DNA from 3 places in the Pseudomaricurvus sp. genome. Region 1 is predicted to be linked to each of the others. Evidence: predicted binding sites of a transcription regulator. Region 1 holds the regulator's gene; each other region holds the start of a gene.
The links. Region 1 encodes LexA, which represses DNA repair genes until DNA is damaged. Its sites were predicted from a motif close to ACTGTNTNTANANACAGT; they were not measured.

Region 1 (14,197 bases):
GTGCCCGCCTCTCCCCCTGAAGATGCCAGCGCAGCCTTTGAAATGTCGATGCCAAACAGCTGGAATGACGAATCAAACCTTAACCCCTGTAACTGGAACGACCCTCTCAGCCAAATTGAACCAGACCTGTTTCAGGGATCAGAAGAGTTTTAACCGCTACGATGAACTGCCCTCCTGCAGCTCAGCTCTGCGGGCGATATGATCCATCAGGATATCCCGCACCTCCTGGACACTGTCGACTACAGTAAACAGATCCAGCTCTTCACTATCAATGCACTGGTGGCCAGCCATGGTCGTTTTCATCCACTCCAGTAGACCTGACCAATAGGCCTTTCCTACCAACACAACCGGAAACGGCTCTACTTTTTGAGTCTGAACCAGTGTTAATGCCTCAAAGAGTTCATCGAGCGTACCAAATCCACCGGGGAAGATTACAAACCCGACTGCATTTTTCACAAACAAAAACTTTCTGACAAAGAAGTAACGGAAAGTGAGACTGACATTCTGGTAGGGATTAGCGCCCTGCTCTCTGGGGAGCGTAATATTCAGGCCTACTGAAGCACCTCCACCCTCAAACGCACCTCGATTAGCCCCTTCCATGATACCTGGGCCACCACCCGTAATAACCGGAATCTTTTCCTCTGCCAATAGCTGCCCTAACTCTCGAGACAGCTGATAATACTGGGTTCCCTCCTTAAAACGGGCACTCCCAAAGATGGTTACAGCACCTTTAATCTTGATGAGCTGCTCAATTCCATCCACCACTTCAGACTGAATCCGTAACACACGCCACGCCTCAGGCATTTTTGCATCTAGCATACAACCTCCTTAGCGCAACTAAACCTTCGGTAAAACAAGGGGTTACGCAGGCTTTACTCTAAGTATAGTTAACTTTGCTAAAAAAACTTGCACAGCGCCATTCACTGTATATAATCACAGTCACTGTATAAAAAATCAGGAAAGGCAAATTCTTATGATTAAGCTCACCGCCAGGCAGGAAGAAGTTCTCAACCTGATCAAGCGCAACATTGAAGAGACCGGCTATCCCCCGACTCGCGCCGAAATTGCCAAAGAACTGGGCTTTCGTTCAGCCAATGCTGCCGAAGAGCACCTGAAAGCACTGGCGCGTAAAGGCGCCATCGAAATGGTCGCCGGGGCCTCTCGCGGCATTCGCTTGCCGGAAGAAACTACAGGTATTCCTATCGTCGGACGCGTCGCTGCCGGTAGCCCGGTCTTAGCTACCGAACACATCGAAGAGTACTGCAGCATTCCGCATGACTTTTTCTCCCCTACTGCCGACTTTTTACTGCGTGTCACCGGTGAAAGCATGAAAGACATCGGCATCATGGATGGAGATCTTCTTGCAGTGCACAAAACCGATCAGGTTCGCAATGGCGATATTGTGGTTGCCCGCATAGAAGATGAAGTTACGGTTAAACGCTATCAACGAAAGCGCGGCTCGCACCAGATAGAGCTTTACCCTGAAAACGAAGAATTTAATGTTATCGAGGTTGACCTGAAAGATCAGGATTTCGCCATTGAGGGCCTTAGCGTGGGCGTTATCCGCAGGGATTAAAACACCTCCAAACCCGACCTAAATGAGATAACCGGGTTGCCAGAGAGTGGTACCACGCCTTAACAGCACAAACGATGAAACAAAGACTGGAGAACATCATGCCTATAGCAAGACAACTTCAACCTGAGGTTAACGCCTCCCCGGGCACCGCCAATCGGGGTCCGTTTCATCCTGTTGAGGCACAACCACAAGCAGCAGCGGCCACCTCGTCAATTACTGAGCTGGTGTTAACCCAACACAGTCCCGACGCACAAATGCTGCTACTCCCCATGCTTGCCCACTTAAGTCGTAATGCAGAACGCTGGATCACCTGGATTACCGATGCACCGGTGAATCGCGACGAATTAGCCAGTTACGGTGTTGATACAGACAAGGTTCGAATTATTCGCAGTCAATCAGATGAATCCACTCGGTGGATCCTGTGGGAGGCTCTGAATACAGGCACCAGTCACACGGTCATTGCCACACTGAATGAGCTGAACGAAAACAGTTTTCATCATCTGGAAACCGCTGCACAGGCAGGAGAAAGCCGCGCATTGCTGATCCGCTACCGCTAAGCGACATCGTATAAGTGAACGAGATAGGAATATTCGACAAGGAGGTCGACAGGTTTTCAAAGTTTTAAGCCCGGACAGAGTTCCAGGGCCAGAAAAGACCAGAAATGGAAAAACTCAGTGAAGTGTACGCTGCTCTGGTTCAAGTTCAAACTCAGCATAGTTCTGCTCAGCCAAATCCCCTACTGTTTCCAGCCCTGCTTCAATCATTGCCTTTACAACATCAAAACGAGCGTCTTTCAGGAAATCTTCCGCTTCTTTTGAAAACTTGATACACACCAAAGGCTCGCTTTCGTCTTCTCCCGCGCGACGCAAACCGACACCTCCGTCAGCGAGCTCGACTATTTCGTACAGGGCGGAAGACATAACAACTCCAAAAAATTCGAAAAACATGCGAAAGGAGTTGATCAGCAGGTTTCTGCCCTGTCTGTCCAAGCCAATGCAATTAGGTGTATTGAACCATTGTAACATTTATCCAAGATGGAATTCCAATTGCTGGCCCCGACCTGAGTGTCAAGCCACAGGCCATCAAAAGGTCTACTAGACGACAGGCACCTAAATCAATATTCCTCGAATGACTGACGCTGACGCTCAACCAGGCCTGACAATGCCGTCAGATAGCGCTTTACTCGCTCCAGAGATAATTCTTCTGTCTGGGCTGCAGATGCATCCATTGCAATCAACTGGGGACTGGAAGCGCTTACAGACGGATTGAGGACATGCCGTTCTGCCATAAAAAGAGGCGCAATCCACTCTTGGGACTTGAGCTCCTCAACCCCGGCCCCTTCAGGGCATGCATCCACCAAATCCCAAACCTGGAATATCCGTTCCGGGCTTTTCACCGCCAGGTTATGCCCTAGCTCTCTTAAATATAAACGACAGGCTACGGCCAGGTGAATCAGAGCACCTTGTAACAGTGCCTCTTCCTCCTGACGCCCGATATTACTTGCAGTCTCAAGCCATTGCACAGTCATTCGACAATGGGAGAGTTTTTGCTGAACTCGAGACTGATAAGGATTGCTCATGATTTACCCTCACATCTATCCGGTAAAAAGATTAGGATCTATTATATTCCATCGACCGAACCAATACTTCAGAGGTTAGCTCTCAAACTTTTCCTAATCCCTTACTTGAAAATGTTTTGGCATACACAAATGCTTGCCTGAAGTATCCAATTCTACTAAGCCTGAAGCCGGCAGACTGACTGTGTTTTATAAAAGCTGCACAGACACCTGGGACTTGAAATCATCCTTCAGAATCAAAAATGGCGCCCATGGCGCCATTTTTGATTCTTTGAGCACACTAAATACTAGCTGGCTTTCGTACTCTTTTTTGTTTTCTTTTTCGCCGGAGCTTTGGCTTTGCTGCCCTTGGTTGTCACAACCCAGCCACCGTTCTCGTAGAACGCCTTCCAACCAGTTGCTTTACCTTCAATCTCCGATTGAACGTATTGCTCTTTGGTTTTTCGGCTGAAGCGAACCAGTGTTGGGTTGCCGTCATCATCTTCTGTCGGTGCGGAAAACAGAAAATTGTATTTGGGATCGATCTCCGCTTTATGTGGCAATAACTCAGACACCAGTGGCGCCCGAGTTTCGCGATTCTTCGGAAACTGACTGGCAGCCAAAAACAGTCCAGAGGCCCCATCTCGCAAAATGTAGTGATCCTCTACTTTTTGACATTCGAGCTCAGGCATTGGAACCGGATCCATTTTCGGAGGTGCCGCTTCGCCACTCTTCAAAAGTTTACGGGTATTTTTACAATCCTCGCCGGTGCAACCGAAATACTTACCGAAACGACCGGTTTTCAGTTGCATTTCCTTGCCGCACTTATCGCACTCCAGCACAGGGCCATCATAACCTTTCAGTTTGAAGGCGCCTTTCTCCACTTCAAATCCGGGACAGTCCGGATTATTACCACAAATGTGTAATTTTCGGCTTTCATCGAGAAGATAGCTATCCATTGCGGTGTTACACAATTTACAGCGGCGCTTATTGCGTAACTGTTTGGATTCCGCCTCATCATCGTCGTCCGCATTGACGGCTTCGTCTCCGGACACAAGGTTCATGGTCGACTTGCAACGCTCTTTTGGCGGCAGTGCATATCCGGAACACCCCAGAAATACACCCGTTGTTCCTGTCCGGATCTGCATAGGACGACCACAAGTGGTACAGGGAATATCCGTCTCGGTGGGCTCATTGGGACGCATTCCACCTTCGTCATTCTGAGCATTCAGCAATGTGTTTGAAAAGTCTTTATAGAAGCGATCCAACAGGTTGTGCCACTCGACTTTACCATCGGCCACGTCATCCAACGATTCTTCCATGTTGGCGGTGAAGCTGTAATCCATTAACTCGGTAAAACTTTCGGTCAGTCGCTCAGTGACAATATCACCCATCTTGTCGGCGTAAAAACGACGTTTATCAACGTGTGCGTAACCCCGATCCTGAATGGTTGAAATGATTGAAGCGTAGGTTGATGGACGTCCAATGCCTCGTTTTTCAAGCTCTTTCACCAAGCTGGCTTCGGAATAACGAGCAGGCGGCTTAGTGAAGTGCTGATTCGGATCGATTTCCTTCAGCGTCATGGCATCGCCAATGGCAAGTTCTGGCAAAACAACATCGTCGTCTTTCTTACCCGTAGGTGGCTGAACCTTGAGGAAACCATCAAAGCGGATAACGCGGCCGCGAGTCTTCAGTTCATAGTCACCGGCAGAAGCTGTCAGAGAGGTGCTGGTAAACTCCGCAGGTGTCATTTGACAGGCGACGAATTGCTGCCAGATCAATGTGTACAAACGCTCGGCGTCACGTTCCATGCCCGTCAATTGTGTCGGCTTGGTCGTAACGGCAGAGGGACGGATCGCTTCGTGAGCTTCCTGCGCGCCCTCTTTACTCGAATAGCTGTTAGCGGACTCCGGCAAATACGGTTTACCAAATTGCTCCAGAATAAATTCACGGCAGTTTTCAACCGCTTCTTTACTCAGGTTAGTGGAGTCTGTACGCATGTAGGTAATGTAACCAGCTTCGTAAAGACGCTGCGCCAGCATCATGGTTTTCTTGACGCTGAATCCCAGGCGAGTACTCGCCGCTTGCTGCAAAGTGGAGGTAATGTAAGGCGCACCGGGCTTGGACTTGGTGGGCTTATCTTCACGCGCCGTTATGCTGTAAGAGGCCTTTTTCAGTGCCTCCACGGCAGCCATGGCATCTTTTTCACTAAGCGGCTTAAACGCTTCGCCTTTACAACGTCTCACCTCAAAACGGACATCATCTCCGCCCGCTGATTTCAGATCGGCAAAGACATCCCAGTATTCTTCCGGGATGAAAGCTCTGATTTCACGCTCACGCTCTACCACCAAACGCACAGCAACGGATTGCACGCGGCCAGCAGACAAACCACGGGCAACCTTTTCCCACAGCAACGGCGAAACCATATAGCCCACAACACGGTCTAGAAAACGACGTGCTTGCTGAGCATGCACGCGGTTCGTGTCGATGGGTCCCGGTTGCTTAAACGCTTCCTGAATAGCGCTTTTGGTAATTTCGTTAAACACCACCCGACGATAGCGGGATTCATCACCACCAATAGCCTGCTGTAAATGCCAGGCAATGGCTTCCCCTTCTCTATCCAAATCCGTCGCGAGATAGATGGTGTCGGCTTTTTCAGCCAACTTTCTTAACTCTTCAACAACTTTCTCTTTGCCAGGAAGAATCTCATAGTGGGCAGCCCAACCGTTTTCAGGGTCGATCCCCATACGCTTGATCAGCTGTTCCTTGGCCTTTTTCCGCTTGTGAATGACCTTATCTTCAGGAGACAACTTGCGGGTGATGGCCGCCTGACGAGCCCGCTCTTTCGGGTCCACCGTGCTTTTTGCTCCACCACTGGTCGGCAAATCCCGGATGTGGCCAACACTCGACTTCACAATGAAATCGCTGCCGAGGTACTTGTTGATTGTCTTCGCTTTTGCGGGGGATTCAACAATAACTAAGGATTTGCCCATATCTTCCTTCTATTAATACTCAGTTACCGGTTTATAACTGCCGTTAACCATTAACTTCACTGCAATTCGATTATGGCCTGATTTTCAGTTATCCAACTGAACACCGACCCTGTCGGGATGCGCATGTATAATTGCTTGCCCTCCGAGGGTCAAGCCATCTTGTGGATTTAAGTGCAAAAAGTCGAAAAAACCAAATTTCTGAGGTTAATTCATACTCCCAGGCTTCCACTTCTTACTTTTCAGGATAGTTTTCAAGCTGTCGCTCCCTGTCTTTCGAAGCCCCTGAAAAGCCCTTCTTTTTTACAGATAGCACAGTTTCAGGTGGATTGAAAAGACCCGTCTTTCAGAATGACTGGGGAATTTACCTATCGACACTTCTAAAGATCCCTGCTCTCAGGCCGTTACTACAGGTATCGGGGAAATTTAATTCAAAGATATTCAACTATGTCTCCACTATCCTATTTGGTTATTTTCTGCGCACTTGCTGTAGGCTCCCTTGTGGTTGTCAGCATTGTGAACGAACGAGAAAATCGCCAGCGCATTTTGAAGCAGAAGCTTCGTCAAATGCGTTTTCAGGTTCAAGATATGGAAGAGCTTGTGCTGGAAGTCAATCAGCTCACAGAAAAGCCGATGATAGCCAAACTACTCAATGACGAAATTCTCGAGAGAGTCTTGGCAATGAAAGAAGCAAACCCCGATGCGGGGCACCTGCAAGCCAGTCATCAAACTGCTCTGGCGCGACTTCAGGAATTTGAAAATCCATCCACACTCTCTGACCGTCCCCCCATTGACCGACTCAGAAACAGTGACGCTCAAATTGCACGTTCACAACGAGCGCTGGAAGAAGCCGGGATCATCATTAAACGCCAGCAGAATCGAGGGAAAATCACCCTCGAAGATATGAATCTATTGTTATTGGAGTTGAACTGGGCTCACCTGATGATTGGTGTGATTTCCCATGTAGGACAAGGACACAAAGCGATACGAAGACGAGACTTGCTGTCCGCTCATGCGTTTTATAAAAAAGCTCAGCAATTGCTGATTCAATCGTCACATCCAGACACGCGACGGCATGAATTCATCAAGGAAGTCTCTGAGATGTTAAATAACAATCGCAGCGCGATTTCGCCACGATTGATGCCTGAAACCCACCTAAACCCTGGAGAAGAATCAAATCAAAGTGCTTTCATCAACGCATCCTTTCCCGACCAGGAAGACACCGAAGAGTCTTTGAGCTTTGACAAACAGAACGCCCTGCGCGCCTGACAAATACGGCGTGGCTGAGCTATATCCAGCTCGCTCGCCATGCCACCAAATCACTCGTTGGCGGGCGCTGAAGCCGCTGAAACCGAAAGCTTTGACGAGGCCTGTTTAAGCCAGTCCTCGATTTCTCCAACGACACCCTCTCCACCACGTTCATCCCAATAACAGCACAGTCCCTGGGGACCAGAGGAGACTGCAATCACACGCTCTGGCACAGTATCCAGACATTGTTTCAGGGAGTCATACTGGACGCGGTCAGCTTTCTTATCCCAGTCCCAGCGACCGTAAAAATGCAAACCATGCTCATACTTTGTTTTGACCAGCACCCAAGCGTTTCGGGCATCCTTTATGTCCGCCCAAGGCAGGCAATAGCTTGGAATGGTCTTCGTGTGCCAATCGCCCTCCGCGGCGTCAGGATAAGGCTGCAAATGCACTCGCAACCCATAATCCATCGCCAATTTACGCAAACTAGCTTGCCGACGTTGCGCGGGTGTGGGCTGCATCAACAGAATGGGCCCTAGAATTAACGCCACTGCAGCCAGGCATATGATGATAGGGATCCACATGGGCAATTATCCTTTCGTGAGAACGTAGCCCCGAAAAGCTCTCATCCGCAAGAGCAGACTGAGCCGATGGGAATGTTCTCTAGTTTTTTTTTAAACATGAGTCTAGTATGAACTTTATCTATAACCAAACAGGTTAATAAATTGTAACAACTAAACCCTAATTAGCCTTAGTCCACGATCCATTGCTCTTATCGGTCGTTGAAGAGAAATACTGCAAAAGCGAAACAAGGAGTTAATCATGACCAACTACACACAAATTCTCGTCAGTCTTGACCTCAGCGAGGAATCCAAGCAGGTTCTGGAGAGAGCCGTCACACTGGCCAGTGCCAATAATGCCAAACTGTCTTTGGTACACGTTGTTGAGCCTTTAACCTTCGCCTATGGTGGCGACATTCCGGTTGATCTCACCGAGATTCAGGAACAACTGCAAACTCAGGCAAACGAGCAACTGGCCTTATTGGCAAAGCCTCACAACATTCCTGCTGATGCGCAGAACGTTCTGGTCGGGCAACCTGTTGCCGAAATCCATGAGCTCGCCGATCAGCTTTCCGCGGATCTAATTGTTGTCGGCAGCCATGGACGCAAAGGACTAGCGCTGCTACTGGGCTCAACAGCAAACGGCGTGCTTCACGGAGCCAAGCGGGATGTCTTGGCAGTGAGAGTTCAAGACTAGTCGCCTGAGCTTAAAAAACAATCAATATAGCTGGCCCGCAACATCAGGCCAGCCGCTTCACATGGCTTCCAGCTCATCCCAGCGGGCATACTTTGTCTCGAGCTGTGCCTGAGCCTCCTCAAGCTTGGCTACGACGGCATCCACCTTTTGATGCTCCTGCTCATAAAACCCCGGAGCAGCCATTTCAGCCTCAATTTCAGATACCTTCTGTTCCATGCTCTCGATCTCAGCAGGTAAAGCATTCAATTCACGCTGAAGCTTATAGCTGAGTTTGGTCTTGGGAGGTTCCTGAGCCCCAGAAGAGGCGTTGGCATCAGCTGCCTGGCTTTCTCCCTTGCCAGCCGACGGCGTCTTGTCGACATCCCGCCCCGTCTGCTCACCCTCTGTGTTCCACTTACCACCCTGTCGCAACCAGTCTTCGTAGCCACCTACGTACTCACGCACCTGTCCACCACCCTCAAAAGCAATGGTGCTGGTGACTACGTTATCCAAAAACGCCCTGTCGTGACTGACAAGCAGAATCGTGCCATCAAACTGCCCAAGAATTTCTTCGAGCAACTCCAGAGTTTCGACATCCAGATCGTTTGTCGGCTCATCCAATACCAGAAGATTACTAGGTTTGCTGAACAATTTCGCCAGCAGCACACGATTTCGCTCACCACCGGACAACGCCTTCAGAGGGGTTCTGGCCCGATCGCCGGTGAACAGAAAATCACTCAGATAACTGATGATATGGCGGCTTCTGTCGCCGATGGTAATACTGTCCCGACCTTCCGACACGTTATCAACCGCATTCTTTTCCAGATCCAGCTGATCACGCAACTGATCGAAATAGGCAATTTCGATATTTGTGCCGCATTGTACCTTGCCTTCGGTGGGAGTCAGCTGTCCCAGAATAATCTTCAGTAATGTACTCTTTCCGGCACCGTTGGGCCCGATAAAACCAATCCGGTCGCCCCGAATGACCGTGGAAGTAAAACGGTCAATCACCCAAGCCGCGTCATCGGCAAAGCGATGACTGACATTCTCCAATTGGGCTACCAGCTTGCCAGACAGGCCGCCGGTGTTGATTTCGATCTTGGCATTACCCTGACGTTCACGACGCTCTGAACGCTCAACCCGCATGGCCTTCAGTGCCCGTACACGGCCTTCATTACGGGTCCGGCGAGCTTTGATGCCCTGGCGGATCCAGCCCTCTTCCTCTGCCAGACGCTTATCGAAGAGCGCATTGTGACGCTCTTCTTCCAGTAACTGTTGCTCCCTAAACTCCAGAAAGCTCTTGTAGTCGCCGCTCCAGCTGCGGATGTGACCTCGATCCAGCTCCACAATATCCGTTGCCAGACTCTGTAACAGAGATCTGTCGTGGGTAATAAACACAACGGCTCCGCGAAATTCGAGAACCTGCTTTTCCAGCCATTCAATGGCCAAAACGTCCAGGTGGTTCGTCGGCTCATCCAGTAATAGCAAATCTGGATCCATCACCAGAGCCTTCGCCAGCGCTACTCGACGGCGCCAACCGCCAGACAGCTCTGCCATGGTTTTGTCCGCAGGTAGTTCCAGGCGAGTGATAATAGTGTCTACCCGCTGTTGGAGGCTCCAGCCATCCTGGCTGTCGATACCCTGCTGTACCTTGGCGAGCTTATCCAGCGCTCCCTCCTCTTCGATATGCGCTAGCAGATGGTGGTATTCGGCCAGCAGTTTTCCAGCCTCGTTCAATCCGCTGGAAACCACATCGTAGACGCTCAATTCATCGGCTTCAGGCAGGTCCTGCTCCAAACGAGCGATTTTGAGAGTGGGCTGTCGCCAAACACTGCCGTCGTCCAGTAATACATCGCCAGCCAAGACTTTAAGCAGGCTCGACTTACCTGCGCCATTACGCCCAATCAAACAAACCCTTTGCCCTTTATCAATGGACAGGTCGATACCATCCAGCAAAATTTGGGTGCCGTAATGCAAACTGGCATTTTTTAACTCAATCAAGGACATAATGCGTACTACCTGAACGGGAAATTTGGAACCTGAGAAGATCAGGGGCGCCATACTACCTGCAAAGCGCCTCCGAAGCACCTGCCAAAGCAGGTCTGCTACGCCACGAAACATCCACCCCACTGGTCAGTCACCTGGCTTGATGCAGCGAATAACGCCAGATAAACAAAACGTCAAAATAGTGATGAACTTTTCGCCGGAATGATGGCCTATAGCAAGGCAAGGTCGAGACGCTCTGTGTTGGTCAATTCGTCACCAAAGGTAATCCTGCGCCAGCAAGAGATAACAACCGATAAAAACTCATAATGAAAACTGACAAGTAGCGAACCTCTAACTACCATCTTATATAAAGACAATCCGGCTCACCGGCTCAAACTTTAATTAAGACTCTAATTAAGACAGCGGTTTGAATCCTGGTTAATACAGCATTCCGGCAAATCAACACATTAATACGTCATAGCCAGGTAAACGGCTTTCTACAACGCCAGACTCTGAGAATTATAGGTATATGAGTCCATTGAATTACGTGAAAAGCTCTCTTACCCCTTCCTGCCCCAATTCTTGCACACCCTCAATTTTGCAGAGGGCAAAGCGAACTTTGACGACAGGTTTATGCGTCCTTTTGACCATAACTCCAATCTCTCCAAGCCTCGCCGAAGAAACGACATCTCGTACAACTAAAGCCTCGACTGCTACCAGCTCATCAACGCCTGCTATTCCACAGCTGACTGAGCAAGAAAAAGTCGAGGCAGCCCTGGTTCTTAAAAAGCAACGGGAGGATTACCAAAAAGCACGCAACGCGCTGCGAAGAGGACAACTCACAACCTACAGAACCTATCGCGATCGGTTAAACACTTACCCGTTGGTGATTTATCTGGACTATTATGAGCTTCAAAGAAATCTGGATCGCCGTCCCGCGGACGAAGTGAAACACTTTTTGGAGAGCAATCAGAATTCATTCCTCAGCGAACGTTTGCGTTCAAGCTGGCTAAAATCACTGGCACGTCAATCCCGCTGGCCTGAGTTTCTCGAATTTTACACACCCAATATCACCTCAACAGAGCTTCAGTGTCAGGCTCTGTCCGCCCGATTAAAACAGGGTGATCGCAGTGCACTACAGGAAGTTGCCCCACTATGGGATGTTGCCCAATCTCAACCAAAAGAGTGCGACGACCTGTTTGACCAATGGATGAAATCCGGCGGGCTGACGCAGGACATTGCCTGGAGCCGTTTTCAAAAAGCTCTGGATGCCGGGAAAACCTCCCTCGCGCAGTATATCTCGAGAAAACTGACCTCCCCTTACGATGCGCTCGCGTCTCTTTCTCTCCAGCTCAGGAACTCACCGCAGACCATTCGACAACACAGCCGTTTCCGAGGACAAAGCTCTGAAATGCAAGATGTGATCTTGTATGGGCTAAGTCGTTACGCCCGCCAAGATCCAGTCAGAGCGGTAAAGGAGTGGCAATATTACGACAGCGAACAAACATTTAACCCTGAAAAACGGCTGAAAATTCAAGAACAACTGGCTATACAGCTTGTACGGAAAAACAAGCAGGAGGCCGCAGACAAACTGATGGCCAGCGTGCCGCAAATCAGCGACGGCTACGTCGCAGAACGGTTAATTCGGGAATCGCTGAAACGAATGGACTGGGTGCAAGTCTACCGCTACCTGAACCAGTTATCGCAGGAAGAGCAGGAAACTGAGCGCTGGTTATATTGGCGTGCTCGTGCACTTCAGCATATGGATGTGAAAGCTGTTGGCGCTAATGATCCGCAACAGATCTACAACCGTCTGGCAAACGAGCGTAGCTTTTACGGATTTTTGGCCGCCGACCAGCTAGATCGCCCTTATAAACTGGGTGACATTCCGGTCAATCCAGCCCCGCAAGTTCTCGCAGCGGTTACCAACAATCCCTCAATGGTGCGGGCAAAGGAACTCTACGAAATTGGAGACTTTCTGAACTCAAACCGCGAGTGGTATTACATGGGGAAACAATTCACACTAAAAGAAGAACACCTTGCGGCAGCGAAGCTGACTGACCAATGGGGCTGGCACCAAAAAACCATCATATCTCTGGCAACAGTCAAAGCCTGGGACGACCTGAAGCTGCGCTTTCCACTTGCCTACAATCAGCAGTACTTTTCTGCCGCCAAGAAGAACCGGGTATCCCCTCTACTCCTGCTGGCCATCACACGGCAAGAAAGCGCTTTTGCTGCTACCGCCCGCTCACCGGCCGGAGCCATGGGGTTAATGCAGCTCATGCCGCAAACGGCGAAGGAAACTGCGCGCAAAGCTGGTGTCAGGTACAGCAAAAGCCGTCTCTATGAACCCGATACCAACATATTGCTGGGTAGCGCATACATTACGGAGCTTCTTGACCGGTTTGATGACAACCGCATTCTTGCCGCAGCAGCGTATAACGCAGGACCGTACAGAGTGAAGCAATGGCTCAGACGCTCTGACGGACAACTCCCGTACGATGTCTGGATTGAAGTTATTCCATTCAAGGAAACCCGCAAGTACGTACAAAATGTACTCGCGTATTCTGTGATTTACGGGTATCGGACCGGTACGATTCCGCCGATGCTAAGCTCGACAGAAAATCAAAAAACGCTCTAAACGCGTGGCACCCTGAAACAAAGAGCGTCCTAGAAAGGATGCCGGGTTACGTGAGTCGCCCAGATTGTATTTGCGTTCTCATATAACCCTGCACCTTTTCTGCCAGTTCATCGGGCTGGAACTTGGACAAAAAATCATCACAGCCGACCTTTTTGACCATTGCAAGGTTGAAACTGCCTGACAAGGAGGTATGCAAAATCACGTGTAAATCTTTAAGCGCCGGGTCCGATCGAATTTCATGGGTCAAACGGTAGCCGTCCATTTCAGGCATCTCGGCATCCGTTACCAGCATCAGATACTCACTCTGGACATCAACGCCCTGCTCCGTCAGTTCCTTCAGATGACGTAAAGCATTCAATCCATCTGGCTGGTACACCGTCTCAATACCAATGTTTGACAAGGTCGCACTGGCCTGCCGATAAGCCGTAATAGAGTCATCGGCCATCAGGATCTTCAACTCTTTTGACAGCGCGTAGTCCACCAATTCATGATCCAGGATCTCTTCCGACACGTCGGTTTCGTAAGGAACAATATCCGCAAGCACCCGCTCAACATCCAGAATCTCAACAATTTCATCATCCATCCGGGTAATGGCGGTCAAAAAATGATTGCGCCCCGCGCCTTTGGGCGGCGGAAGAACCAGCTCCCAATTGAGATTCACAATGCGATCTACTGCCCCTACTAAAAAGGCCTGAATACTGCGGTTATACTCGGTCACAATCAGATTGCAATTCTCCTGATTTTTTAACGAGCGCCCACCGATGGCTGCACTAAGATCAATCACTGAGATCGTCTGATTGCGTAAATGAGTCACGCCCACAACGTGGGGATTACTGTGGGGCAAAGCGGTCAGCTTGGGTAAATTGACGACTTCCTGAATTTTGAACACGTTCAGTGCGAACAATTGCCGGCCAGCCAGCCTGAACATCAATAACTCAAGCCGGTTTTCACCCACCAGCTGAGTG
Region 2 (9,781 bases), on a different contig from region 1:
ATTGCAGACCAGAGCGAATAGCGTCCTCCGACCCAGTCCCACATGGGAAAGATGTTCGCCTCATCGATACCGAATTCAATGGCGCTTGTCAGATTCGTACTGATGGCGACGAAGTGATGTTTTAAATTGTCGATGCAACAGCCGCTGCTGATGATCCACTGGCGCGCGGCTTTGGCGTTTTCCAGCGTTTCCAGGGTGGTGAAAGATTTGGAGGCGACAATAAACAGCGTAGTTTCCGGATTCAGCGTTTTAAGTGTGTGGTGAATTTCGGCACCATCAATGTTGGCTACAAAGTGCACATTGATTTGCGGCAGATGGAAATCTGACAGCGCTTTGCAGACCATTCTGGGGCCCAGATCGGAACCGCCAATGCCGATGTTGACGACGTCGGTGATGGTCTTTCCGGAATGGCCCTGCCATTGGCCTTCGTGGAGCTTGGTGACAAAGGCCGACATCTTGTCTTTGGCTGCACGAATTTCATCCTGCACGGCGGCTTGGGGAAGAGCCGAATCGGGCCGTTGCCGCAGAGCGCTGTGCCAGGCAGGGCGGTTCTCTGTGTTGTTGACGTGTTTCCCTGTGAGCAAGTTTTCAATGGCCTGGCTGAGGTTGCAGTCCTCGGCCAGTGCCAGCAGGTGTTTGATGGTGGTTTCGTTCAGATGATTTTTGGAGTAGTCCAAAAACAGGGATTCAACCTGCAGTGAATAGTGTTCTGCTCTGTGGGGGTCCAGTTGGAACAGCTCGCTCAGATCGCTGTTCCAGGCCTGTTTGTGCGCGAGTAAGGTTTCCCAGTGAGGGAGATGCTGTGACAGGGTGGTGCGAGCGTCAATAGCTTCCATGAAATGACTTTGCCTCAAAAAAAGAAGTTTGTGGGTCAATAATAGCCGCGCAAGCGCCAAGTGTGCAGTGATCAGTTCAAACTTGCGATTGTCTGGCACATATATGATGACTGGCTGAGTGTTGTCCTGTGCGTTGCTGTGAACTCTGTGTGTTGGTCTGCGTCTGGTTTTGACTGTAGTTCAAGAATGTATCGTGAGTTCAAGCAAGTATCGTGCGAGAACAGACACTTTTCTGAGTGGGGCAAGTCTGCGGTCGGAGGCGGAGTTGGAGTAAGGGGGGTGTTGGAGTAAGCAGGGGAGGGCATGTGTGCCCTCAGTTATCAGTGATCCCGTCCCACGGAGAAATCAGCCAGTTGGCTCATGGCTTGTTTGAAGCGGCTTTCGGGCAAGTGAGACAGTTGGGCAATGGCCAGGTCGGCTTGTTGGCGAGCGCTGTCGGCAGTGTACTTGAGTGCGCCGGTGGTGTTGACGATCTCTACGATCTGCTCCAGCTGATCGATGCCGCCTTCGCGGATGGCGGTAGCGATGATTTCAGCCTGTTGAGGGCTGCCTTCACGCATGGCGAAGATCAGTGGCAGTGTGGGTTTGCCTTCTGCCAGATCATCGCCGACGTTCTTGCCGAGGGCTTCGGCGTCACCTTCATAATCCAGGGCGTCGTCCACCAGCTGAAATGCGAGTCCGAGATGGTAGCCGTATAGCTTCAGGGCTGTGCGTTGCTCGTCACTGGCTTCTGACAGCACGGCGCCCACTTCGCAGGCGGCCTCAAAAAGAGCGCCGGTTTTTTTGTAGATCACTTCCAGATAGTTTTCTTCGCTGACGCTGGGGTCTTTGGCGTTTACCAGCTGCTGCACTTCACCTTCGGAGATGGTGTTGGTGGTGTCAGACAGAATCTGCATGATGTCCATATTGCCGATGGCGACCATCATCTGAAACGCACGGGAATAGAGAAAGTCACCCACCAGAACGCTTGGAGCATTGCCCCATTTGGCATTGGCGGTCAGGCGGCCACGGCGCATGTCGGAGATGTCCACGACATCATCGTGTAGCAGGGTGGCGGTGTGGATAAATTCGATAATGGCAGCCAGGTCGAGGTGTCTGGTGTTGCCCTCTTTTTCGGTATAACCCAGGGCGTTGGCTGTCAAAAGCACCAAAAGAGGGCGTAGGCGCTTGCCTCCAGCTTCCACAAGATAGTGGCCAATGTTCTCAACCAGATCAACGTTGGAGTGTAATTGGTCAATGATCAGTTGATTGACGGCGCTGAAATCACCTTCAACAGCTTTATGAAAAGGCAGCATGGGGGGTTAATATCCAGAAAAGAACAATGGGGAAGCGTAGACGGGCATGCTATGGGGGTGGCGGAAAGCTGTCAAGAGAAGGCTTGGGAGTGCGTCAGTCAGAAGTATGAGAGGGGTTCCAATAAATAGGATGAGAAATTGCTCTACGGCGGTCATGATCGGGCTTGCGGCGATTCGTCGTTTGCCGTATGATCTGCGCCCCTGCCGCTTGCTGTCTTTAATTTGGGTGACAAGCTTGACTTTAAGTTGAGGTCAAAGGCGGATTATTGAACTGAGTTAGGTATACGACGCAAGCTCTTCCTGAAAGCGAACCAGGTGTCTGGCGCTGCTTCGTGTCGTCCAATGTCTAATTGGAGCATGTAAATGTACGCAGTATTTAAAAGTGGTGGCAAGCAACACCGCGTAGTGGAAGGCGAAACCCTGAAGCTGGAAAAAATTGAAGTAGCTACTGGTGAATCCATCGACTTCGACGAAGTCCTGATGGTTGCCAATGGTGAAGACATCAAAATCGGAGCTCCGGTTGTTGATGGCGCTAAAGTAACTGCCGAAGTGGTTAGCCACGGTCGCGGCGAGAAGGTGAAAATCATCAAATTCCGTCGTCGTAAGCACTCCATGAAGCGCCAAGGTCACCGTCAGTGGTACACCGAGGTGAAAATCACGGGTATCAAAGGTTAATCGAGTTAATCGTATTTTTATTAACTCAAGCATTCATTGAAGGAGTTTGACTCATGGCTCACAAAAAAGCTGGTGGTAGTACTCGTAACGGTCGCGACTCAGAGAGTAAGCGACTCGGTGTCAAGCGTTTCGGCGGTCAAGTCGTAATCGCTGGTAACATTCTGGTACGTCAGCGCGGAACTAAATTCCACGCTGGTGAGAATGTTGGCATTGGTAAAGATCACACTTTGTTCGCAAAAGCCGATGGCGTTGTGAAGTTTGAAGTGAAAGGCGATAAAAACCGTAAGTTTGTCAGCATCGTTGCCGCGTAAGTCGCAGCAATAATACTGATTAACGGGTTTGGGGGGTTAACCTCCTGCCTTAACAAAAGCCCCGTCATCCATGATGGGGCTTTTGCGTTTTGAAAACCTGAATTTTTAACCCCAAAGCCGAAGCTTGTAGAGATAAAGCTTGTAGAGAAAATCGCTTTGGGGCTCGGTGGCACGAATGCCATCCTATATTGGCTGTATACTGGGTATACCCCTGTCGAGTACCGGAGAAGTCTCATGAAATTTGTTGATGAAGCGCCAATTTATGTGGCCGCAGGCAATGGCGGCAACGGCTGCATGAGCTTCTGGCGGGAAAAGTTCGTGGCCAAAGGTGGTCCCGACGGCGGTGACGGCGGCGATGGCGGTAGTGTCTATCTGGAGGCCGATAGCGAACTGAACACGCTGGTGGATTACCGCTATCAGCCAAAATATCGCGCCGAAAATGGCCAGTCTGGCCGTGGTGCTAATTGTACGGGAGCTAAGGGCTCCGATCTGATCTTGAAGGTGCCTGTGGGTACCACCGTTCTGGATGTGGATACCGAAGAGAAGCTGGGTGACCTGACGGAGGTCGGGCAGCAGCTGATGGTGGCTCGTGGCGGTTTCCACGGTATCGGTAATGCGCGGTTTAAATCGTCTGTGAATAGGGCGCCGCGGCAGACCAAGCCGGGCCAGCCGGGCGAAGAGCGTAATTTAAAACTGGAATTGAAAGTCCTGGCAGACGTGGGATTATTGGGCTTGCCCAATGCGGGCAAAAGCACCTTTATTCGCGCCGTGTCCTCCGCCAAACCCAAGGTAGCGGATTACCCTTTTACCACGTTGGTGCCCAATCTTGGGGTGGTGAAGGTTCAGGCGCACCGCAGCTTTGTGGTAGCGGATATTCCCGGGGTGATTGAAGGCGCTGCGGAAGGTGCCGGGCTGGGGATTCGTTTCCTTAAGCATTTGACTCGCTGCCGTATTTTGCTGCATCTGGTGGACATGTCGCCGTTTGACGGCTCTACTCCAGCAGACAATGCTCAGGCAATTATTGATGAGCTGGGCGAGTTCTCACCGACTCTGGCCAAGCGTGATCGCTGGTTGTTGTTGAATAAAGTGGATCTGTTGCCGCCGGATGAGGCGGAGGCTCGCTGCCAGGAAGTTATTGATCAATTGGGCTGGGAAGGTCCGGTGTTCCGTATTTCTGCAATCAACAAGCAGGGAACGCAGGAGTTGTGCGGTCAGGTGTTGGATTATCTGGAAGAGCGCTGGGATGCTGAAAAGGCGGATCCAGAGTTGGCTGAAGCGGAGTTCGACACGCAAGAGGCCATGCAGGAAGAAGCTCGTGAGCGTATTGAAGAGTTGCGCGAACGCCACCGTGCGCAGCGTCTGGCGTCCAAAGATGATGACGATTTTGATGACGACGACTACGATGTCGATTTTGAGTATGTGCCTTAAGGCCTGAAGGGGCAGGAAACAGTCAGGATGAGTATTCGAAAGCAATTGCCCTCTGTTCAACGCTGGGTGGTCAAGATTGGCAGCGCCCTGCTGACCAATAATGGTCAGGGGTTGGATGCTCCGGCTATCGCCGGCTGGGTTGAGCAGCTGGCTCAGTTGCAAAAATCCGGGGTTGAATTGGTGTTGGTGTCTTCCGGCGCTGTGGCGGCGGGTATGACTCGGTTGGGCTGGACTGAGCGTCCAGACTCGATTCATGAGTTGCAGGCTGCGGCGGCTGTGGGGCAAACCAGCCTGGTGCAGACGTATGAGCAAGAGTTTCAGAAGTACGGGCTGAAAACCGCGCAAGTTCTGCTGGACCACGATGATTTGTCCAATCGTCAGCGCTATCTGAATGCACGCTCCACCTTGCGAGCGTTGACCGGTCTGGGCGTAATTCCGATCGTGAATGAAAACGATACGGTCGTCACCGACGAAATTCGCTTTGGTGATAACGACACGCTAGGGGCTCTGGTGGCCAATCTGGTGGTGGCGGATGTGCTGGTGATACTGACGGATCAGGACGGAATGTATACCGCCGATCCGCGCTCCAATCCAGATGCTGTAATGATCAGCGAGACTGATGCCAGTGATGTTTCTCTGGATGCCAAGGCTGGTGATGGCGGCAAACTGGGGCGTGGTGGCATGATTACCAAGGTGCGTGCGGCTCGTCTGGCGGCGCGTTCTGGAGCTCATACCGTGATTGTTGGTGGGCGCATTGAAAATGTGGTTACCCGTTTGCGTGAGGGTGAGTCTCTGGGAACCTTGTTGACCGCTGATCAGCGTCCGCAGGCGGCTCGCAAGCGCTGGCTGGCTGGTCAGTTGCAAGTAAGAGGGTGTCTGGTGCTGGATGATGGCGCTGTGCGTGTTCTGAAGCAGCAAGGTAAGAGTCTGTTGCCGGTGGGTGTGCGAAGTGCAGAAGGTGACTTCAATCGTGGCGATATGGTGTCTTGCGTGGATGCGGATGGGGTGGAAGTTGCTCGCGGACTGGTCAATTACAGTGTGCAGGAGTCTCGCCGTATCATTGGTCGTCCGAGTGAAGAGATAGAGTCACGCCTGGGCTACGTGGATGAGCCAGAGCTGATCCATCGGGACAATTTAGTCGTTCTGTAGTTTTGTAGTCCTGATGGTCCTGCGGTGCCCCGCTGTTTTCCTTTGTTTTATTCCGTTTAGTTTGAGTTTGCCTCTATGAGTATTTTTAAAGACCACATTGATGCGATGTCCGCTTACAAGCCTCCTTTGGAGGGGCGTGACCCGGAAAAATACACTCTGCTGGATTTTAATGAGCGCACCATCGAGGTGGTTGAGCCGATCCGTCAGGCTTTGCATGCGCTAGTTGATAGTGGTCGCCTGCACATGTATCCCTCTTATGGTGATATTGCGCAGCAGATTGCGGATTATGCCGGGGTCGACGCTGAGCAGGTCATGATCACCAATGGTTCTGATCACGGGATTGATCTGATTATTCGCTCTGCCTGTCAGGCAGGGGATGAAATTATCATCCCGGGGCCGAGTTTTGCCATGTATTCCCAGTGTGCGAAGTTCGAAGGCCTGAATATGGTCGAACCGCAATACACTCGTGAGGGTGGTTATCCGGTGGATGAGGTGATTGCCTCAGTGACGGATAAAACCCGTGTCATCGTGATCTCTAACCCCAACAACCCTTGTGGCACCCTCGTGGCTCCGGATGATATTGTGCGTATTGCTCAGGCGGCTCCGAAAGCGGCGATTCTGGTGGATGAGTGTTATTTCGAGTACAGCAAGGTCACCGTGGCGGATCGCTTGCATGAGAGTCCGAATATTCTGATTACCCGTACTTTCTCCAAAACCTGGGGGCTGCCCTCCATTCGTTTGGGTTATGTGCTGAGCGTGGCGGATAACATCAATGCGCTTCTCAATGTGCGCGGCCCTTATGATGTTAACCAGTTTGCGGTAGTGGCGGTCAGTGAGGGGTTGAAGTCGCCGGAGACCACCTTGGCCTATGTGAATGAGGTGATGGAGGTGTCAAAGCCGCTATTGGAAGCGTTTCTGGAAGAGGCGGGTATTGATTTTTGGCCGAGCGCTGCGAACTATTTGTGGGTTTTCCCGCAGAATCCGGAAGCGCTTGAGCTTGCCTTGCGCAAGGAGATGATGTTGGTGCGTCCCAAGGCGAATGCGCATGGGCAAATGGGGTTGCGCATGACCATTGGTACCGAGGAGCAGACTCGTCGGCTGGTTGAGGTGCTGAGAAAGGCTCTGCAATAGACTTCCTGGTGAAGTCACCAGACACAAAAAAGCCGACTCGAAAGTCGGCTTTTTTGTGTCTGACCCGAAATCGCCCGGCTTAAGCTGCCAGGGCCTTAATTTGGGTGTTCAGACGGCTCTTGTGACGTGCAGCTTTATTCTTGTGAATAATGCCTTTGTCAGCAATGCGATCGAGGACTGGAACAGCTGCAGCGTAAGCTGCTTTTGCTTGCTCTGCGTCACCAGCTTCAATGGCTGCAATTACTTTTTTCAGGTAAGTGCGCGCCATGGAGCGCAGGCTAGCGTTGTGCTTGCGTGCCTTTTCGTTTTGGCGCGCACGTTTTTTTGCTTGGGGTGAATTGGCCACCGTATTGCTCCTGTTAAAATTCGGGTACAAATCAAGGACGCGACATTATGCCTATTTATTGCCCTGTGTCAACAATTCCGAAGCTTAAAGCCCAATAATTCAGGGCGCTAAAGCCCCGGTGATCGAGAGGTTTAAGCGTGTTTTTGGTCCCTTGGCCGGAATTTACTGTCCCGCGGCAATTGAGGTGACTGTGTTGGGCTCAGAGTTGGACTCAGGGTCGGACTCAGCGTCAGCTTCCAGCAGGATTTCGGGCTTGCCTTTGCAGGCTTTCGCCAGGGCATCGCGACGCTTGGCTAAGAGCAGGCCAATGGCTTCGCTGAGGTCTTCGTCAATCTGAACTTCCTGTTCGATCAGGCTGGTGATGTTCGCAGCCAGTTCCAGCATTTTGTCGTGTTCTTCGGCGTCTTTTTTGTTGTCGAACATACTTCCGTCTCTGTCGCATTTCCAAACGGCAATTACAGCCATGGTTCGGGCTCCTGTTGTGTCAATATAACTGTTTTTTTGTACAGTATTCCTGTTGGGGTCAGATGTCAACTGCTCAAATTGTGGTGTCCGTGTGCGGTAATCTGGCTCTGCTAAGAGGCATTGAGTACACTGCCTCTCTTTTATGCATAGATCTGTGTTTTCTTATAAAGCTCCGCATATGGAAACGCATACAAAAACCGGTTTTCAGAATAAGCTGGACACATTAAAGGCAGGGTGAGGCGTTCGTGGCGAAATCAGAGGATGGTCAGAAAGTGGGTTCGGCAGATGTAAAGCCGCCTGCAGGTCTGTTGCGATCCAGCGCGCTGGTGGGGATGATGACCATGCTGTCGCGGTTTTTGGGATTGGCGCGGGATGTGGTCTTTGCCCGTTTTATCGGTGCCGAAGCGGGTGCGGATGCGTTTTTTGTCGCCTTCAAAATCCCCAACTTCCTGCGTCGTCTGTTTGCGGAAGGGGCTTTTGCCCAGGCTTTCGTGCCTGTGTTGTCCGAGTACCGATCCAAGGGTAGCGTGGAGGCGGTTAGAGGGCTGTTGGATCGAGTCGCGGGCTGCCTGGGGCTGACATTGATCATGCTGACGGGGTTGGCGATGCTGGGTGCACCTGTACTGACAGCGGTGTTTGCGCCGGGCTTTCTGGATGATCCGATCCGCTTCCCGCTGGCTGCTGATATGATCCGGATTACCTTCCCCTACCTGTTATTGATTTCCATGACGGGTTTTGCTGGCGCAATTCTCAACAGTTATGACCGTTTTGCCATTCCCGCTTTCACGCCGGTTTTGCTGAATGTGGTGCTGATATCGTCGGCGGTGCTGGCTGCGCCGTATTTTGATCCCCCGGTGATGGCGCTGGCGTGGGGAGTGCTGGCTGCCGGTGTGATTCAGTTGTTGTTTCAATTGCCGTTTCTGATGCGCATCGGGCTGATGCCAAGTCCTAAAGTGGACTGGAAGGATGATGGCGTTAAGCGCATTTTGGCCCTGATGGCGCCAGCAATCTTTGGGGTGTCGGTCAGTCAGATCAATCTGCTGTTGGATACGGTGCTGGCGTCGTTTCTGCCGACGGGCAGTGTGTCCTGGCTGTATTATTCGGACCGTTTATCAGAGTTGCCGCTGGGGGTTTTTGCGATTGCGATTGCAACGGTGATTCTGCCCGGATTGTCCCGTCAGCACGCCAGCGAAGACCCTGAAAAGTTTGCTCGAACGCTGGATTGGGCGGTTAAGCTGGTACTGCTGATTGCTCTGCCGGCGGCGGTGGCTCTGGTGATTCTGGCTCAGCCTATCCTGACGACGCTGTTTCAATACGGTAAAACCTCGCCGGCCGACATCGCCATGTCCGCTCTTAGCCTGAAGGCCTACGCTCTGGGGCTGGTGGCCTTTATGCTGATTAAAGTGCTGGCGCCGGGCTATTTTGCCCGTCAGGACATGAAAACACCGGTTAAGATCGGGGTGATCGCGATGATCAGTAATATGCTGCTGAACCTGATTTTTGTCATGCCCTTCTACTTTTTATGGAATATCGGCCACGTGGGTTTGGCTCTGGCGACGTCGGTGTCGGCGTTTATCAACATGGGGCTGTTGTGGCGTGGCTTGGTGAAGCAGGGTGTCTATCGTTCGATCCTGCCTTGGGGTAAGACTATCCTGCAGCTGATGGTGGCCAATGTGTCCATGGCGGCGGTTTTGCTTTGGCTGATGGCGCAGTTCACCGGTTGGTCGGTATGGGGCTGGGATGAGCGAGTGATGGCGTTGGCAGTGATCTGTGTGGCCGGTTTGGCCGTTTACGGTCTGGCTTTGCTGTTGACTGGCGTGCGCCCGAAAGACATCCGCGGCGTGCGTTGATAGTGAACGTTCAGCTGTCTAATTCGCATGCTAATTCTCAGGGTTGGGCTACTTAACCCTGAGGTCTTATCTGAGGTATACTCCGGCCTCTGTATAACGGGACTTTCGAGTGGGTTGTCGAAGAGAGTCATCCGCGTGGGTTGTCGAAGACAGTCTTCCTGCGGCTCGGGGTCCCGGAGAGTAATTTCAACTTGAGCCAGCCTGTGACCCAATTTCAGCAGCATTTTATCCGCGGTATGCACAACCTGCGCCCCATGCATCACGGCAGTGTTGTGACAATTGGCTCGTTTGATGG
Region 3 (7,450 bases), on a different contig from region 1:
GCGTCGCTTTCCTTATCATGAATGATGGGCAGCCCCTGGTTCGAGGCTTTCAGTACAGACTCGGAATCCGGAATCACGCCCAGCAAGGTGGTCGCGAGAATTTCCTGCACATCTTCTACGCCCAGCATGTCACCGGTTTCTACGCGTCCCGGGTTGTAACGAGTCACCAGCAGGTACTCTTCCACGGTTTTGCCTTCTTCTGCACGGCGAGACTTGCTTTGCAGGATACCCAGAATGCGGTCGGAGTCACGCACAGAGGAAACTTCCGGATTGGAGACCACAATCGCAGTATCGGCAAAGTAGAGTGCCATAAATGCACCGTGCTCAATGCCGGCAGGGGAGTCGCAGATGATGTACTCGAAGCCGTCATCTTTCAGTTGATTGAGGACACCCTCAACGCCTTCTATGGTCAGGGCGTCTTTGTCCCGGGTTTGGGATGCCGGCAGGATGTACAGATTTTCGCAGCGCTTGTCTTTGATCAGCGCCTGCTTGAGCGTGGCTTCGCCGTTGATCACATTGACAAAGTCATACACAACGCGACGCTCACAATTCATGATCAGGTCAAGATTACGCAGGCCAATATCAAAATCAATGACCGCAGTTTTATGTCCGCGCATGGCAAGACCACTGCTGATGGCTGCGCTGGTAGTGGTTTTACCTACGCCACCTTTTCCGGAGGTTACTACAATTATTTTGGCCACAAGTTTTTACCTATATGTAAGTGGAAATTGTTGTAAATAGTTACGGGTTTCTTTGTTTTTTGTTCGAGTCGGAGCGTTGAAGATTCGCCTAGCGACCGCGAGCTTTTAACGGCTCAATATTCAGTGTTTCGTCGGTTAAGGACGCTTGAATAGATTGTTTCCAGTGCGATTCCCGCAAATCTTCATTCAATTTGAAATAACCGGCAATAGAAATTAACTCAGCTTCAAGGCTTTGGCAAAACACGCGAGCTTCCGTGTTGCCTTTAACACCCGCCAGAGCACGACCGCGCAGGGCACCATACACATGAATATTGCCGTCAGCGAGCAATTCTGCACCGGCGGAAACCGGAGCCAACACAATCAGATCGCCACCGGCGGCATAAATCTGCTGGCCGGATCGAACGGGTGTGGTAATGACTTTGGTTTGTGTCGGATTCGGACTGTTGACGGGCACATCATCAATGGCATCGTCCAAGATCGGGGCATTGCCAGCTTCGAACAGGTCATCCATAACGGGTTCGGCAGTTTCAGCCGGAACGCTAACGGTCTGGGGTTCGTTCTCGTCAGTAACCTTCTCAGTTGCGATGCTGCTGGATGGCTTTGATCGACTATTAGCCAGTATGGCTAAATTAAGTTCTTTTGCGGTGGCTTGCAGTGCTTCGTTGGCGCCACGCAAGGCGACAACAATCAGACCAAACTCCAGGCACAACTGTTGAATGGCTCGCAAATCCGGAACCGGGGCCGAGTCCTCATACACTTCCAGGCTGAGTACGGCAGGTGCTTGTTGAAAAAAGGCGGGCGCTTCGGCGACTTTCAACGTCAAATCATCGCGCAGACGCTGTAAATCAGAACTGGCCAATTCCAGTAAGGTCAAAGGGAATAGCCCCCCTTTAAGACGAAAGCTCGGGGCTTGCGATGATTGATCCACCGCCAAAGAAGAATCTACACTCATGAACTACACATTACCTATTGGTCGTCGATCAGTGACACTGACCGAATACTAGCCGGTTTATACCGTGTCGGTTTGCGCTAAGCAAGGTGCCGACAACTCTATTTTTTTGATGAGGACAATACCGGGCGAACATCGCTTATCTTTCGAGCGATCCGCACGAAAGGCAACCTGAAAGCAATGGTTTTGGGATGTGCCGCACAATCGCTGACTTGTTACAATCGCCACTGACGCGCTGTCCATTTTTTCGATCAAATGTTCTTCGGTGTTTGATACCGCTTTAATCGAGTACTTCTGTATGACAACAACAAACGTGACCTGTCCCAAATGCAATGCTAAAAATCGTCTGCCCACCGATCGTCTGGGAGATGGGCCGAAATGTGGAAAGTGCAAGAAGCCGATTTTTGCTGGCAAACCGGTTGAGCTCTCTTCTGCGAATGTGGCCGCTGTGCTCAATCACAACGAAATCCCGGTCTTGGTCGATTGCTGGGCGCCCTGGTGCGGTCCCTGTAAAAGCTTTGCGCCTGTGTTTGAGCAGGCCGCTCGCGAACTGGAGCCGCGTCTGCGTTTGGCAAAACTAAACAGCGAGGCTCAGCAGGGTATCGCGGGTCGTTGGAAGATTCGTTCGATCCCGACGTTGATTCTGTTTAAAGCCGGTAAAGAAGTGGCGCGTTTGTCTGGCGCTGTACCGCTGGGGCAGCTGAAGCAATGGCTGACCCAGCAGGGAGTGTGACGCGAGTATTAACAGACCCTAGCTCAAACGTTCCTGCAGCCAGCGGGAAATATCCTGGATCTGAGGCAGGCAGACTTCGTGTTGCATGGGGTAGGTCGCATACAGTGGTTCATAGCCTTTGCTTCGCAGTAACTCAACGGCGCGCTGTCCCAATAACTCCGGAACAACTGGATCCTGAGTGCCGTGGGAGATAAAAATCTCCAGCGCTTGGTTAGCGGCGCTCGGTGAGAGTGTCTCGTGGGTGGCAAAGTAGGTGGACATGGTCATCAGACCGGCCAGAGGTTTGGGGTAACTCAAAGCTGTTTGGTAAGCCACCGCGCCGCCTTGTGAAAATCCGGCAATCAGGATCTTGTCACTCTCCACGCCCCGTTCTATTTCCCGATCAATCAGTGCATTAATAGCCTCTGCAGATTGCAGAATCTGCGTCTCATCGATTTTTCGATCAATATCCATGCTTAGGATGTCATACCAGGCGGGCATTGCCATGCCGCCGTTGACGGTGACAGGAATGCTGGGCGCATGAGGAAACACAAAACGTACTGCCATTGAGTCTGGCAAGTTGAGTTCCGGCACGATGGGGGCAAAGTCATTGCCGCTGGCGCCTAAGCCATGAAGCCAAATAACAGAAGCGGTGGCCGAGCCTTGGGGTTCAATTTCAATGCAGGGAAGGTAACTCATAATGGGTGCGTCTCATGCTTTTTACTGTATTGGGGAAATTTTTCGATGCGCAACAGCTTACCTGTGGGTTGACAGCTTGTCGATGCAGTCAGAATACGTATACTGTTTATATGTACAGCATCCGGTTGCCTCTGTTTTATGATCCTTTATATCGCTGAAAAACCCAGTCTTGGGCGTGCCATTGCCAGCGCGATTCCCGGTTCGCACAAAAATGCTGAAGGTCATATTCAACTGGCCAATGGCGATGTGGTGAGTTGGTGTATCGGACATTTGCTGGAACAAGCGGAGCCGGATGCCTACGATCCGAAATACAAAAAATGGTCTCACGATACGCTGCCCATCCTGCCGGAGAAGTGGCAACTGACCCCCAAGCCCAAGACTCGTAAGCAGTTAACGGTGTTGCGCAAGCTGATCAAACAGGCAGATCAGCTGGTTCACGCAGGGGACCCGGATCGGGAAGGACAGCTATTGGTGGATCAGGTAATTGATTATCTGGGTGTCAGCTCTGCCAAAAAACAACAGATTCAGCGTTGTTTGATCAGTGATCTGAACAAGCCGGCTGTACAGAAAGCGCTGCAACAATTACGCAGTAATCAGGATTTTATTCCGCTCTCGACCTCGGCGCTGGCACGCTCAAGAGCCGATTGGCTGTACGGTCTTAATATGACCCGTGCCTATACCTTGCAGGGGCAGCAGGCAGGTTATCAGGGCGTGTTGTCGGTGGGGCGGGTGCAAACGCCTGTGCTGGGATTGGTGGTGCGGCGCGATCAGGAGATCGAGCAGTTTGTCCCCCACGACTACTACGATGTCTGGGCGCATCTGTGCGCCGGCAGCGGTGAGCGTTTTAAAGCGAAATGGGTGCCCAGTGACAGCTGTGCCGATTTTCTGGATGAGCAGGGGCGCAACCTGTCGAGACCACTGGCGGAGAACGTCTCGACGAGGATTAGCGGTCAGCCGGCAGAAGTGGTGGCTTACAAGCGTCAACAAAAGCAACGAGCGGCACCGTTACCGCACAGCTTGTCGAGCTTGCAAATCGATGCCAACAAAGCGTTTGGCTTGAGCGCTCAACAGGTTCTGGAATGCTGTCAGGCGCTGTATGAAAAACACAAATTAATTACCTATCCTCGGTCCGACAGCCGTCACTTGCCTCTGGCTCACTTTGCCCAGGGGCGCGATGTGACTCAGGTGGCTGTGCGAAATATGGTGCAATTGGGGCAAGCAGCGTTTGAAAGCGCTGTGAAACAGGCAGATTTTAAACGTAAGAGTCGTGCCTGGAATGACGCCAAAGTCGATGCCCACCATGCCATCATCCCGACACAAAAATCACTGACTCGCCTGAGCGATACGGAAGCCAAGGTCTATCAATTGGTGTGTCGCAATTATATGGCCCAGTTCCTGCCCCCGGAGAGTTACGCCGAGGTTCGCGCGGAACTGCGCATTGTGACAGGGCAGTTTGTGGCCAAATCACGACAGACCACGGAAGCGGGCTGGACTTGCCTGTTTCCCAAAAAGACTTCAACTAAAGCAAAGGAAACTCAGGCGGACGATGAGGACTCAGCCAATGCCTGTTTGCCCGTTATGGCGGTTGGCGAGCTGCTGGAGTGTGAGCGGGGCGAAATCGTCACCAAACAGACCAGTCCTCCCAAGTCGTTTACGGACGCCGCCTTGCTATCCGCCATGACGGGCATTGGCCGCTTTGTGTCTGATCCAGAGCTGCGGAAAATCCTCAAAGAAACTGACGGTTTGGGAACTGAGGCCACAAGGGCCGGCATCATTGAGCTGTTGTTCAAACGCGGTTTTCTGGTTCGTAAAGGCAAGGCGATTAACGCCACTGCTGCTGGAAAGGGGTTGATTACCGCCTTGCCGGATAGCGCGACCTGGCCTGACATGACCGCGAGGTGGGAATCGCAACTGGATGCCATCAGTCAGCGGGAAACTCAGTACCGCCACTTTATGGATCCGATGGTCGATAGCCTGTACGGGCTGATTGAGCAGGCGAAGGCGTCATCCTTTCACGGCCTAAAAGGCCTCGGTGGCGCTCGGTCGAAGGCTACTTTCAAGACCAAGGGAAAGCGCACCACAGGTAAACGGTCCCCTAGCGGCAAGTCGTCTGGCAGCAAGTCTTCTAATAACAAGCCTTATCGGCGTACTGGCAAAAACAAGGCTGCAGCAACCTGATCTTATCAATGCAACAGCTGCGCGGCGGCCAGTTCGGCAACTCGGTCTGTTTCACTGATGACCTTATACAGTTGATCCACCTTGCCAGCTAAGCCCAGATTACTGGTGAGCGAAAACAGCGAGTTATCCAGGGCGCCCAGAGCGGCAATCCTCAACGAACGAGAGACAGCCGGTGCCAGACACAGTTTTAGCAGCGACTGATGAAGCTCCTCCAGTACCCGACAGGCATTGGCCAGCTGACCAAGCGCAGAAAAAGAAGCTGATAGATTGTGCGAGGCCGCAATTTTAAGAGACAGGTAATTCTGAGAGCCCTGCAAAGGTCGCAGATCAATCAGCAGCTGGGATACGCTCAACGCTTGCGAGAATCGCTGGCAGGCTTGTTTAAAATCCCGGTTGTTATGAAACAGCTTGCCGGAGCTCATGCACTGTTTAAAGTGCTGCAGGGCTTGTTGTGGTGAGCTGGCGATTTCCTGACGGTGTTCAGGGCAGAGAGAAGACATAAGTAATTTCCTTTAAATGATAATCATTATCATTAATTGTGGTGGTTGTAAGAGTGCATGTCAACTGAGGTAGATAAGAAATTGAAAAGGAAGGGAGCCGTGGTCGAATGGTGTGAAAAATCACCATTCTGGCGGTAAACAAAGCGCCAATTAAGTCGCTGATAAAGTTAGTGTTTTTTTTCAGAAAAGGGCTTGACTCATCAGGGCCTCATCCCTATTATACGCGCCTCAACACAACGCACTCGTAGCTCAGCTGGATAGAGTACTCGGCTACGAACCGAGCGGTCGAAGGTTCGAATCCTTCCGAGTGCGCCATATTGAAACAAAAAAGCCCGGCCTTGTGCCGGGCTTTTTTGTTTTACTCTGATGGCTTCGGTCGGTAAGAACCTCCTGTTCGATTAATTGCGAAGCAATTAAGACCGCCGAAGAAGCCCGCAGGCTTTAAGCACCCATCTCTCCATTACAGCTGCCAATCATTCTCTCAATACCTTGCCCTCAAATTATTCCGGCAACAAATCAACTCTGACATTTTGCTCATTAGGAACAACCGGCGGTCCAAACTGGTTATAAATCGCTACGTCTGCCGCATCGCGCCCATAACCAATCGCCACATAGCCTCCATTTTTGTACTGCTGAGTAGCATCGAAGGTGTACCAATTTCCAGCGACATAGGCTTCAAACCAGGCGTGTAATTCCATGGGTTGCAGGCCGTATAAATATCCCACCACCATGCGGGTGGGAATGCTGAGGCTGCGACACAGGGCAATACCCAGATGAGCGAAATCACGGCAGACGCCAAACTTCTGTTGATTTACTTCGGTGGCAGACACGGGAAGAGGGCTGCTGCCGGGTTGAAAAGACACATTGTTGTAGAGCCAGCGTTCGATTTCGGCCACTTGGTCGTAGCCGGGCAGTTGGCTCGCGGTGATCTCGGTTGCCATGTCGCCAAAACGGTCGGATTCACAGTAGCGACTGGGCAGCAGATATTTTAAAACGCTGTCGGGCAGGTTTTGCACTTCTACAAACACGCCGCCGGGCAGTTGATTGACGCTGTCTGCGGTTTTGATTTTGGCCGAGGTATAAATGGTGAACTCGCCGGGCTTGGCGACCAGGCGCTGGCAGAGGTTGCCGAAGTCATCGGTAAACTCGAAGGCGGGCACATTGGGGTAGAGCAGATATTCCTCACTGGCCACCCATTGCTGGGCGCCACTGCGGGGGCGCAGCATCAGCACAAATGGTGTGTGACAACTGATGGAGAATTTGAGCTCGCAACTGGTTTGTAACCACATACCCTGACCTCATAGACGGAGACTGACACAGATTAAGCGTCTTATAAGTCAGTGTAGTGACTATTGAGGGTTGGGGTTATCTATTTCGAAGGGAGTGTCTGTTTCGGAACGGCTGGCTGTACCAATCTAGGTGTTATCTTTATGGGGTATTTGCGATCCAGCGGCCACAGGCTTTATCCATGACGGCATTGTCATTGCCTTGCAGAGCTTTAATACGGCTGGCGCGATCGCACTCCCATTGAGCGACTGGGTACATTCTGTCCCAGGCTTCCATCAGTTGCCGGGTTTTGCGTGACATGGAAAAGCGGGGATAGGTGGCGTCCATGTACAGGTAGGTGCGGGCAATACGTCCGCGAGCGGATTCGGGCGGTTCTGCCTTGCGATTATCAATCTTCATGGCGCAGCTGCCGAAGTCGACAGGT

Region 2: the regulator LexA is predicted to act here: its motif matches at 7,664-7,681, upstream of ACTG33_RS13700 (YebG family protein).
Region 3: the regulator LexA is predicted to act here: its motif matches at 3,163-3,180, upstream of ACTG33_RS14740 (DNA topoisomerase III).

The regions. Positions count from the first base shown of each region.
Region 1 covers NZ_CBFIHX010000025.1:6,869-21,065, reverse strand. Annotated here, with positions in the region: gene ACTG33_RS05385 (DUF6763 family protein) at 1-153, shown strand, start outside; gene ACTG33_RS05380 (TIGR00730 family Rossman fold protein) at 157-819, opposite strand; gene lexA (transcriptional repressor LexA) at 974-1,576, shown strand; gene ACTG33_RS05370 (cell division inhibitor SulA) at 1,675-2,133, shown strand; gene ACTG33_RS05365 (hypothetical protein) at 2,248-2,496, opposite strand; gene ACTG33_RS05360 (hypothetical protein) at 2,691-3,155, opposite strand; gene topA (type I DNA topoisomerase) at 3,440-6,124, opposite strand; gene ACTG33_RS05350 (hypothetical protein) at 6,569-7,390, shown strand; gene ACTG33_RS05345 (hypothetical protein) at 7,441-7,953, opposite strand; gene ACTG33_RS05340 (universal stress protein) at 8,192-8,626, shown strand; gene ACTG33_RS05335 (ATP-binding cassette domain-containing protein) at 8,684-10,612, opposite strand; gene ACTG33_RS05330 (transglycosylase SLT domain-containing protein) at 11,235-13,232, shown strand; gene ACTG33_RS05325 (chemotaxis protein) at 13,279-14,197, opposite strand, start outside.
Region 2 covers NZ_CBFIHX010000112.1:1,139-10,919, forward strand. Annotated here, with positions in the region: gene pgi (glucose-6-phosphate isomerase) at 1-836, opposite strand, end outside; gene ACTG33_RS13665 (polyprenyl synthetase family protein) at 1,157-2,131, opposite strand; gene rplU (50S ribosomal protein L21) at 2,495-2,806, shown strand; gene rpmA (50S ribosomal protein L27) at 2,860-3,117, shown strand; gene cgtA (Obg family GTPase CgtA) at 3,352-4,545, shown strand; gene proB (glutamate 5-kinase) at 4,573-5,694, shown strand; gene ACTG33_RS13690 (pyridoxal phosphate-dependent aminotransferase) at 5,770-6,825, shown strand; gene rpsT (30S ribosomal protein S20) at 6,905-7,171, opposite strand; gene ACTG33_RS13700 (YebG family protein) at 7,334-7,636, opposite strand; gene murJ (murein biosynthesis integral membrane protein MurJ) at 7,882-9,486, shown strand; partial or broken gene ACTG33_RS13710 (adenylyltransferase/cytidyltransferase family protein) at 9,723-9,781, shown strand, end outside.
Region 3 covers NZ_CBFIHX010000136.1:500-7,949, reverse strand. Annotated here, with positions in the region: gene minD (septum site-determining protein MinD) at 1-701, opposite strand, end outside; gene minC (septum site-determining protein MinC) at 790-1,653, opposite strand; gene trxC (thioredoxin TrxC) at 1,949-2,383, shown strand; gene ACTG33_RS14745 (alpha/beta hydrolase) at 2,402-3,061, opposite strand; gene ACTG33_RS14740 (DNA topoisomerase III) at 3,200-5,239, shown strand; gene ACTG33_RS14735 (hypothetical protein) at 5,245-5,739, opposite strand; tRNA gene ACTG33_RS14730 (tRNA-Arg) at 5,978-6,054, shown strand; gene ACTG33_RS14725 (transglutaminase-like domain-containing protein) at 6,240-7,028, opposite strand; gene ACTG33_RS14720 (endonuclease) at 7,168-7,450, opposite strand, start outside.